Regions from separate parts of the Peribacillus sp. NPDC076916 genome, predicted to be linked through region 1. Evidence: riboswitches for the same ligand, from Rfam matches in the RefSeq annotation. Region 1 holds a riboswitch; each other region holds the start of a gene.
The links. Region 1 has a riboswitch for preQ1 ahead of ACQKFG_RS24350 (QueT transporter family protein). Riboswitches for the same ligand answer to the same signal wherever they lie in the genome.

Region 2: linked by a shared signal. The riboswitch ahead of queF (preQ(1) synthase) and the one ahead of ACQKFG_RS24350 (QueT transporter family protein) in region 1 are both predicted to bind preQ1.
Region 3: linked by a shared signal. The riboswitch ahead of ACQKFG_RS11780 (VUT family protein) and the one ahead of ACQKFG_RS24350 (QueT transporter family protein) in region 1 are both predicted to bind preQ1.

What each region holds. Positions count from the first base shown of each region.
Region 1 is NZ_JBNNIU010000014.1:52,740-56,456, reverse strand. It holds gene ACQKFG_RS24360 (PAS domain S-box protein) at 1-591, opposite strand, end outside; gene ACQKFG_RS24355 (TVP38/TMEM64 family protein) at 707-1,363, opposite strand; gene ACQKFG_RS24350 (QueT transporter family protein) at 1,485-1,970, opposite strand; PreQ1 riboswitch class I at 1,977-2,021, opposite strand; gene ACQKFG_RS24345 (YbaK/EbsC family protein) at 2,192-2,713, shown strand; gene ACQKFG_RS24340 (hypothetical protein) at 2,844-3,656, shown strand.
Region 2 is NZ_JBNNIU010000005.1:251,024-254,740, forward strand. It holds gene ACQKFG_RS17915 (aspartate kinase) at 386-1,732, opposite strand; gene queF (preQ(1) synthase) at 1,936-2,436, opposite strand; PreQ1 riboswitch class I at 2,541-2,586, opposite strand; gene ACQKFG_RS17925 (EamA family transporter) at 2,717-3,574, shown strand; gene ACQKFG_RS17930 (BA3454 family stress response protein) at 3,667-3,717, shown strand, end outside.
Region 3 is NZ_JBNNIU010000003.1:457,554-461,270, reverse strand. It holds gene ACQKFG_RS11800 (PadR family transcriptional regulator) at 254-574, shown strand; gene ACQKFG_RS11795 (hypothetical protein) at 720-917, opposite strand; gene ACQKFG_RS11790 (hypothetical protein) at 947-1,180, opposite strand; gene ACQKFG_RS11785 (hypothetical protein) at 1,264-1,413, opposite strand; gene ACQKFG_RS11780 (VUT family protein) at 1,434-1,976, opposite strand; PreQ1 riboswitch class I at 2,027-2,069, opposite strand; gene ACQKFG_RS11775 (SRPBCC family protein) at 2,289-2,762, shown strand; gene ACQKFG_RS11770 (SRPBCC family protein) at 2,810-3,250, shown strand; gene ACQKFG_RS11765 (HD domain-containing protein) at 3,460-3,717, opposite strand, start outside.

The DNA.
Region 1 (3,717 bases):
TTGATTCTCCGCGACTACTCTTTCAGAAATATCCCTGCCGATGACGACTAGGCCTTTTCGTGAACCATCCTCATTGAACAGCGGAACTTTGATCGTATCAAAGGTCTTGTGATTGCCATCGGGAAGAGGGACGATTTCCTCACACCTTGTGATTTCCCCTTTTACCCAAGTTTCTTCATCGGATACTTCACAGTAGATCAACGACTCTTTATAAAATTCTGAGTATTCCGCGAGCTCACTGTCTCTTTTTCCCTTATAGTCTACATGCTCCAATTGAAATAATTGCAGGCCGAAGGTATTGGATTCAAGCCAACGGCCATCACCATCCTTGAAATTAACGAAATCCACCATTGAATTGATGAGTGTACGCCGACGTTGCTCCGCTTCTTTTAATTGCTTGAATTCTTCCCTTTTAGCTAAATAAAGATATAAAACCAAGCCTATTGATAAAAGGAAAACAAATCCTTCCGCTCTTTGAAGTTGAATGAAGACCTCTTTGTTTTGGATATTTGTAGTTAAAAAATAGTCGAACACGACTAGTGTAAGAATCCCGGATAGGATATATATTGCTAAGATGGAGCGTTTGGACATGGAGATTCTCCCTGATTTTAAGACATTTCTAAGGTAAAATTACATACACATTTTAACAAACTATCGGAAAAAAATATATGCAGAATCCTAAATAAAAAAACAGGGGCCAAAGTGGTCACCTGTTTTTTCTGAAAAAGGTTTGTTTCTTTTTCTTTTTTGCACGCTTATAGATAATGAAAAATAGTAAGAGGACGAGTGCAAGTGCTGCTAGTGTATATTGGTTCATTTCAACAGATAACAGTCCATATGGAATGAGTGAAAGGAAGAAAAAGTAAATAAGGTTACCAAGTGCCGTCGCTAATAAAAAATCCTTGAAAGTGACGGTGCTGACACCAGCTACCAAGTTAATTAAGCTTGTTGGGATCAAAGGGAAAATCCTGCCTGTAAAAACGTACATGAAGCCATGCTCGACAACAGTTTCTTGCCATTTTTCGCTAATTTTCTGTATGAGAAGCTCCTGAAACCAGTTTCTTGCTGCATAAAAAATGAAACCTGAGGCAACAACGCTTGTAAACCAACTCCATAGATATCCATATATGAATCCGAATATCGTGACATTGATGGTCAGGAGCAAAATTAAGGGGATGATTGTAAAAGAATTTTGTACAAACATCAATACGAATGTCACAATAAATGTAAGCAAAAGGTTTTCCTTCAAAATGCCAATAACAGAATCCAGATCACTTTTCCAAACCAAAGTGAATAACTCTGCATTATAGAAAATAAATATTGCGATTACCAATAGACCGATCATGGTCAGGATTTTTTTCAAAGGGCCACCACCATTCTTACTAGTAGTTTATCATTTTCGAGTTCATTGGTGAAAAAAAGAGCTGCCGCATCATTGCAGACAGCTCTTTCCATTATAGTGGGTTCACGACACGAAGATTCCATTAAAGCCACTTTTCAAACTGAATTCTTTTGTTCATTCCATAAATGATTGGCGCTCCAATCAAGAGGACAACGAATTCACCGACAGCCGTGGTCATCCAGCTTAACCAGAATGGGAAGCCCAGGGCAAGATTCAGCTCAATTGCAATTAAAAACATTGTGAACGTGAAAAAGATAATCGTGGCGATCATCCGTCCTTTAATGCCTTTTATGAACCGAGAAACAAAAATGACAAGCAATAAGGCGAGCAGAGATTGCCCCACCCCGAAAATCAAGTCATATGGCACCATCGGCGAAAAGAGCAGATTCGATATGAAGACTCCGCCGACGATACCGTAGATATACTTTTTATTGAATACAATCAGATGATTCAATATTTCCGGTACACGAAATTGGAACATCTGAAATGATATTGGTTGGAACACCAATGAGACCGCCACATACAAGGCAGCCAATAACCCGCTTATTACGAGTGTACGAACATTCATTTTACTCTCTCCCTAGTTTTTTATCGTGGGATGGTTACGAACCACGTTTAGGCGTTTGCCCGATGTTTAATAGTATCCCATGTAAGCTTGTTTCGTCAATTTGTAAAGAATGGTTTTAATTTATAAGTTTCCAAGCAGGGGAAGTAGCTCAATTGGATTTTGATTTATTGCAATGATGGATGATATTATTTCAATATGTACTTCAAAGGAGTGAATATAGGATGTCGATCGAGAGTGTCAAAAGCCATTTTAAACAATGGGATCGGGAAGGCGATGTAATGGAGTTCGAAACATCGAGTGCTACGGTGATTGAAGCAGCGGAAACCATCGGTGTTATCCCAGCGCGGATTGCTAAGACTCTTTCCTTTAAGGGAGAAGGTGAAAATGCCATTTTGGTTGTTGCCGCAGGGGACGCGAAAGTGGATAATAAGAAATTTCGTCAGACGTTCGGTTTCAAGGCACGTATGCTTTCACCTGAAGAAGTGCTTGCACAGACCGGCCATGCCATCGGAGGAGTTTGCCCGTTTGGTCTGGCAAATGATCTAGCTGTTTTTCTTGATGTATCGATGAAACGCTTTGATACATTGTTCCCGGCTTGCGGCAGTGCGAACTCTGCAATAGAACTTAAACCCGCTGAATTATTTGAATATTCAGGTGCGGAGGATTGGGTGGATGTATGCAAAGGTTGGGAAGAGAAGGGGAATGAGGAAACGGCAGTAGGCAATGCAGTTGATGGCCATTGATGGTTTCAAAAAATCCACATGAATGGTATTGAGTCCACTACGGTGGACTTTATTTTAGTGGCGGCTGCATACATTTTCTATGATTAAAGCGGAAAACGGGCAGAAAGTGTTCCTAAGCGGAGGTTGAAAGATGTTAAATGGAAGCGAAAGAAAAAGCAATAGTAGCTATCTTAGTCTTAAAACTCTTTATGAAGAAAATATAACGGTTAAGAGCATTGCCCAGGAGCTTGAGTTTTGCCATAAAAATGATCTGGCACTGGATATTCAGAAAGCATTGGAAAAAAAGAATTTTGATATATTGGCAGTCCAAGATCAAGGGGAAATCATCGGTTATATCGAAAGGCAAGAACTAGGTGAAGGAACTATTTCCGAATATTTGAGAAACTTTTCGCCAAGGGAAATGGTTTCGGATTCAACCCCTTTGATCCAGCTTCTCCAGATTTTTAAGAATAAAACAAGGGTGTTCGTATTAGAGAATAATTCGATTAAAAAGTTGATTACCCATGCCGACCTTCAAAAGCCTCCGATCAGGATGCTGATATTCGGATACATTACCTTATTGGAAATGAGGATGAGCGATATCATCCAGGATAGATTCGGCGATGGCAGCTGGTATCCAATGATCAGCGAAGACCGTTTAGAAAAGGCAACCGAATTATATAGAAGGAGAATCGATAAAAATGAGGATATCAATATAATAGAGTGCCTGCAAATCAGTGATAAATTCGATATCATACATAAAGATAAAGATTTGATGCGCTTCTTCCAAATCCCTTCGAAAAGTAAAGGGAAGAAGGATGCAAATGGCATACGGAAATTACGGGATAAGATTTCCCATGCTAATGAATTGGGTCTGGACATGTCATGGATGGAAATCATCGAGGTTGTCGAGTCCTGTGGCCGACTGCTCGAAATCTCTGAATCCTATCAGTATGAAACATAAGGATCCAGCTAATCATGCTGGTTCTTTTTTAGCGCATCCAAATAGAAAAAACTGCCCATAT
Region 2 (3,717 bases), on a different contig from region 1:
GCTTCTAAGCATGATGCTATTCAGCAAGATCGACTCGAATTGATTATTTTAAATCAATTGGTGCCAGTGAATCATTTTGCTCTTAATCTTGATGCTGCCATTGACATCTCTTTCATTTATGATTTAGAGGTTGGAAGCCCCCTTTTTATCCGTTTCAAGAGCATCAACTCCGTTCTCCTCCAATTGCTTTAGCCACTTGATAAATGGGCATTAAATTAACAGACAGCCTGAGCCCTACAGCGTGTCTGTTAGCTTGGAATGATTACCCCCAAACGGTCATTGTCACTATCATAAAGAACCCGATGAAAAATCCAGCGTATGTATAGTGACTAAATGATTAATCACAAAAACCCCCTTCTAAAAGGAGGTCTTTGAACTATTATTCTCAAAAGAACTCGTGATATAATGCCTGAATTGCCGTCTCTTCGTTATGCCCTTTCACACCGAACATCATGCTTACCTCCGAAGAGCCTTGATTGATCATCTCAATATTCACCTTCGCTTCGGCCAAGGCTTTTGACGCTCTTGCCGTTGTACCGACATTATGGCGCATTCCTTCCCCTACAACCATGATCAAGGCAAGATCATGCTCCACATTCACTTCATCAGCATGAAGCTCTTTCTTGATTCGTGAAATGATTTTCTTCTCGGCTTCACCCTTCATCTGGTCCTGTCTTAGAATAAGCGTCACATCATCGATGCCTGATGGAATATGTTCATATGAAACTCCATAATCTTCGAGGATGTGCAGCAGTTTCCGGCCAAAACCAACTTCCCTGTTCATCAAATATTTGCTAATGTAAATGCTGCAAAATCCTTTATCACTTGCAATGCCAATAACCGGTCCGTTCGTATTATCCCGTGTACTTACAATGCGGGTACCTTGTGCCGCCGGATTGTTCGTATTCTGGATATGGACAGGTATTCCCGCTCGGAATGCTGGAATCAGCGCCTCATCATGAAATACCGAGAAACCTGCATAAGAAAGTTCACGCATTTCACGATAAGTTAATTCCCGGATTCCCTTTGGGTTGGAAACCACATTTGGATTCACCGCATAAACGGCATCCACGTCCGTAAAGTTCTCATACAGATCAGCTTTGACCCCATTCGCAAGAATCGAACCCGTAATATCGGAACCGCTTCTTGAGAAGGTTAAAACATCACCATCTAACGTATAACCGAAGAACCCTGGGAATACTACGATTCCAGGCTCATCACGCAGAGCATATAACCGATCATAAGATTCTGGCAGCACCTTGGTAAAACCACCTTCATCCGATACGATCAAGCCAGCCTTCTTCGGATTTATATACTGCGCCTCTACTCCAAGGCTTTGGAAATAACCTGCGACCAGCTTTGCATTATTATCCTCGCCACTGGCCTTCAAAGTATCCAAATAGCGCTTCGGGTTAGTTTGGTCTGCATGCAACAGCGCCATTAAATTTTCGCGGATCCCAGTGACGACACTCTCGGATATATCCAGTTCTTCAGCAATGCTCGCATAGCGGGATACGACATCTTCTATCAAATGCTCTCCGTTATCCCCGCGCAGCTGCTGTTCCGCAGCTTCAATCAATAAATCCGTCACCTTTATATCATCGGAATTGCGTTTCCCTGGAGCCGAAACGACTACAATCTTCCTCTCTGGATCAGAAACAACAATTTCGAATACCTTTCTCAACTGTTCACCTGACGCAAGTGAACTTCCACCAAACTTTGCAACTTTCATCTCGACAACCCCTATTTTCGTAAATATTCTGTCAAAATTAACTCTCCCTATTATTACGCTTTTTCTCGAAACAATCAAGTGGAAATTCCGTTACTGAAGGACAATTGTATTTTTAAAAAGGACAAAACGACAAGACCACTAATCGATAATAGCTAAAAAACTAAAAAAGACAACGGGCATTTGCCCATTGTCTCTCCTATTCTTTAGCGATTATCCACGGTTTCAGGATATAAGTCATGGTTCATCAAGCGGTAATCCGCCATTTCCTCATACTTCGTACCTGGTTTCCCATAATTCGTGTAAGGGTCGATGGAAATTCCGCCCCTAGGTGTAAACTTGCCCCAGACTTCAATATATTTAGGATCCATCAATTCGATTAAATCATTCATGATGATGTTCATGCAGTCTTCATGGAAATCACCGTGATTGCGGAAGCTGAATAAATAAAGTTTCAATGATTTGCTTTCCACCATTTTCACACTTGGAATATAGCTGATGTAAATGGTCGCAAAGTCCGGCTGGCCCGTTATCGGACATAAGCTAGTGAATTCCGGGCAATTGAATTTGACGAAATAATCCCGGTTCGGATGTTTGTTATCGAATGACTCAAGGATTTCAGGCGCATAGTCGAATGTATATTTTGTTCCTTGATTCCCAAGCAGTGTGATATCTTTTTTTAACTCTTCTTCTTTTCTTCCAGACATTGAAAGTCCTCCTAATCCCACGTTTCAGGGAGATTCATAAAATAGGCCTCTATATAACAAAAACCATATCTCCTCAAAGATATGGTTGATTCGCGAAAAATATCAAAGCCATAGTTTTTTTAAGAGGGTGATGCTATGAACCTCTCCCGTTTATCGGGAAATATTTTAAAATTGTCTTAGTAAATATAGAAAAAAATATCTAATCTGTCAATCATACTTCTAAAATTTGGTTTGATTCCTGCATGTATTCAGCTTAAAATGTAGAAGAAGTTTATCCTACATGAAGGAAGAGATTACGTCAATGTGGATTTTTGCAGCCCTCATCACGAGTTTATGTTTTGGAATCAATAACAGCATTTTTAAATGGAGTAGCGGAAAGGGTTACTCAAAAGTACATATCCAATTTTTCTTTTATTTTTCAGCTTTTATTTTGGCCATATCTTATGGAGTATCTGTGGATGGTTTACAGTTTAACTGGCTGTCCATCATGCTTGGTGGAGCCATTGGGGTACTGAACGCTAATGGTAATATCCAGATGGCAAGCGCCTTTGAAAAAGGACCGGCAAGCTTGACATCTCCTTTAATCGCAGCGAATGCAATATTCCCCATTCTCTGTGCAGCTTTAATTTTTCACGAACATATTTCTACTTTGCAGTGGACTGGAATCGTCTGCATGTTTCTCGCTACATTAGTCATTCAGTATACACCTAATGCTAAAGGCAACCATCAATATGTCCCTTGGATGATGCACACATTATTATCCATTTTATCTTTTGGTGTGCTAGGCATTCTTATGACGACATCAACACGTCTTCATTTAAATTCCCTTGATATCCTGGTATCAATGTATGGAGGGGGAACTCTTTATCTTCTTTCGGCTCTGGCCTTTAAAAAGGAAAAAATCAAGCTAAAGGAAGTCAAAATCGGTTCCTTGGTAGGCCTTTTAAGCACTATAGGCTATGGATGTTATTTCTTTGCGTTGAACACTGGCATCGCAAGCATCATCTTCCCTGTCGTCAGCCTGAACTGTTTAGTTGTCGTTTTCGCAGGATGTTATTTATTCAAGGAAAAACTAAAAAACTATCAAGTTGCCGGCGTACTTGCAGCATTAATCGGCATTATCTTGACTAAAATATGAATATAGTTCATTTACAAAAACGACCTGGCAGCCATGAGTACAAGCCAGGCCGTTTTTTTTATTATGCCGGGAAATAGGGTGGTCAAAAAAAAGTGTTGACACACCCTCGAAAATATCAGATAATTTTGAATATTAATTCTTTA
Region 3 (3,717 bases), on a different contig from region 1:
AAAAAAAATCAATTAATACCCCTTGAGTAGTGATTCTTCTATCCTATTCCGAATTTTCATTAAAACAATTAAATCATGTATATTGTATCCTTACCACACTCTTCACAACTCATCCGTTCCGAAGCACATTTTACTATGATTAAAATTATTTAGCAATCGTCATTTAACCATTTTTTTTAAGAAAAGTAAAATGCACCTTGTGTTACGATGTACACCATATTACACTTTAAAAATGAAAAGGAGGAGAATTTATTTGGATAAAGAATTAATGAAGGGAAGCATTGACCTCCTTTTGCTTTCACTTCTCTCACAAAAAAGGCTATACGGCTATGAAATCACGAAGATCTTGAAGGAAATGAGCATGGGAAAATATCAAATAAGTGAAGGCACCCTCTACTCCGCCCTTAAACGATTAGAAAAAAAAGAATTCATAACAGGCCATTGGAAAGAGTCAGATTCAGGCCGCAGGAAATATTATCACGTCACCGAAAATGGACAAACCGAACTTGAACGGAAACGAGAATGCTTTTACTTCCTGGAAAATTTAGTCCGGAAAAGCGCAGAGCAATTCTAAACAAAATAAAAAGCTCCCTGCACCCATTACTTGGAGGCGCAGGAAGCTTTTTTTTGCCGAATTTGGGCTGTTTACTCGTGAATTCATACCGCATTCATGATTTTCGTACCGTTTACTCGTGAATTTCGCACTTTTACTCGTGAATTCATACTGCACTCATGATTTCGCACCGTTTACTCGTGAGTTTCGCACTTTCACTCGTGAATTTGGCACTTTTACTCGTGAATTTGGCACTTTTACTCGTGAATTTGGCACTTTTACTCGTGAATTTTACTGTTTTACTCGTGAGTTTGGCACTTTTACTCGTGAGTTTTGCACTTTTACTCGTGAATTCATACTGCACTCATGATTTCGCACCTTTTACTCGTGAATTCATACTGCACTCATGATTTCGCCCCCTTTACTCATGAGTTTCGCACTTTTTCTCATGAGTTTGGCACTATTACTCATGAGTTTCGCACTTTTACTCGTGAGTTTCGCACTTTTACTTGTGAGTTTCGCACTTTTTCTCATGAGTTTCGCACTTTTACTCGTGAGTTTGGCACTATTACTCGTGAGTTTCGCACTTTTACTCGTGAATTTTGCTGTTTTACTCGTGAGTTTCACACTTTTACTCGTGAATTCATACTACACTCATGATTTCGCACCTTTTACTCGTGAGTTACTCCGTTCACGCAACAAAAAAAGACCTAATTAGGTCTTTTTTTGTCTATTCCTTTATGCTTGCGATAATTGGCGCAAGAGAGCTTCATACAATCCCCTTGAACATGCGGGCCATATTTTTCACGAAAGGCCTCGAGGCAATAGCATTTATCTTCTTCTTTTTTGGTTCCATCCATCGAGTGCATCCCTCCTAGCTTTAACTGGAGACTACACGTTTCTCCAGCTCTACGTTGATTCGTCCCAACAGTACGGCACCAATTGACTGAATGATCGTTTTAACGATGATTTGGCCGATGACCGCAGCGGGTACTGCTTCCCATGGCAATATATTGGCACCCAATGGACTTAGGCCAATCACGACAAATATCACCGAATCGAAAAACCCTCCAACGATTCCGCTGTAAAACACTCTCCAACTCATAGGGAGTTTTAAACGGGTATATATTTCCGTATCCGCTGTTTCTGCGACCACGAACGATAATGCGGAAGCAAATACAATCAATAACGTATCTCCTAATAAAAATGATACACACGCAGATAAAATAAGTGCAATGACGATACATATATAGGTCTTTGCGCGGCCGAACTTATTCTGGACGAGATCTCGAAAGATGAAGGTTCCCCCGATGAGCAATGTACCCATTGGAATGATGAACATGCCAAATTGTAAGGGCGCAAAAGCTGCTGTAACCACATTCGCCGTGATGATGGATACTAAATACAATAAAATTCTTAACATTTCTTAATTCTCCTTATACAGAAAAAACAGCACCCTAAGAAAGAGCACTGTTCCCCTTAGTTTTTTTGAGAGGGTAGCTAGAACCTCTTCCGCCCGAGCGGATTATCATTTTCCTTATTTATCGTAGCTTGAAAGCGATTGGAAATCAAGAAGTTTCCATATCGCTTGTATCGGACAATGGTCAATGCAATGACTCTGCCGACTTTTGTCGCAGAAAACTGCTTGACCGGCTGTATATGAAAAGCCGAAAATGATTGGTAGAATAATGTTACGATCTTGATATGAAGTATAAACGCGAGGAGGAAAAAGATGATGAAAAAACCATCGTTTGTTCATGCTATTTATATCGCGACCACACCAGAGAAGCTTTGGGAAGCCCTGACGAGCGGTGAAGTCACGAAGAAGTACCATTTTGGATGCCAAGTCCAGTCTGACTGGCAAGAAGGCTCAAGCGTTAAATATATGCTGGAAGATGGGCGTATTACTGATCATGGTAAAGTACTCAAGTTTGAGCCGCTGCACCTGCTCTCGTTCACTTGGAACATGACAGGAGACGAAACACCTCGCGAGCAGCCTACTCGGGTCACTTTTATACTGCAGCCCATGGATGATTCGACTTTGAAATTAACGCTTAGGCATGAAGAGCTTTTGGAGACGGATTTCGTATATGATGATCATACCTTTGAAGGCTTGAATAATGGATGGCCAGCGATTCTAAGTAACCTGAAGAGCTTGCTTGAAACGGGACGGACCCTGCCGCCGATAACAGTAGAACGGGATAATTAAGTGGTAGTGGAAAACTATAAAGACACAAAGAAAGAGAGTTGATAGTGATGGATACGCAAATAATCACGAAATTCACAATAGTCAAACCAACCAATGAAGTGTTTGAAGCTATAGTGGACCCAGAAAGAATCGGGAATTTCTGGTTCTCATCGAGTTCTGAAAGATGGGAACAAGGCAGGACGCTTACATTGAGATATAACGAATACGATGCTGAAGTGGTTATTCATGTATTGGAAGTAGAGGAAAATAGGAAAATCGTGTTCGCATGGGGAGGAAATGATCAAGAAACGATAGTTACAATTACCCTAAAAGAGTCGGATAAAATGAGTACAATTATTGAAGTGAACGAATCAGGTTTGAAAGAGGACGACCCCGAATTGATAAATAAAATGATAGGACAAAAGGAAGGTTGGGTTTATACATTAACGTGTTTAAAGGGTTACTTAGAAAATGGTGTTAATACTTTGAGAGCATCCATAATTTTTTAATTTTTAAAGGGTGCTGGTTCAGATTAGATAGATCAGGCACAATGGTACTTAAGATTTTTAAGCATGTTGTTCCTTTTGATAAGTCTTACCTTCTTTCCTTAATCAAGGTCAAAGAAAGCATACGAGAGGAGACTTTAAATGCTTCCGAGAAAAAACTCAAGGATGAATATCCTTGAGTTTTATATTTTCCATATGGTTTAACATAACATTCAATCGGAAATCACTTTTAGATATATGCCCTTCGAAGCTTTTTTATAGGCTTCAATTCCCATTTTCTTGACTCTCTCTGATAAACTCGATGCTCTTAATAATTGGGTTCCTTCAATAACGGAAGGATCAATAAGGCGCACTTTATTTTTCCGATGTAAATCGTATTCCAATTGATTTTCTATCACCTTTACGTTACCATGGATCCGTTTTAACAGATTTTTCACCTCATGGTCTTCAGTGGAGCTTAACAAGGACAT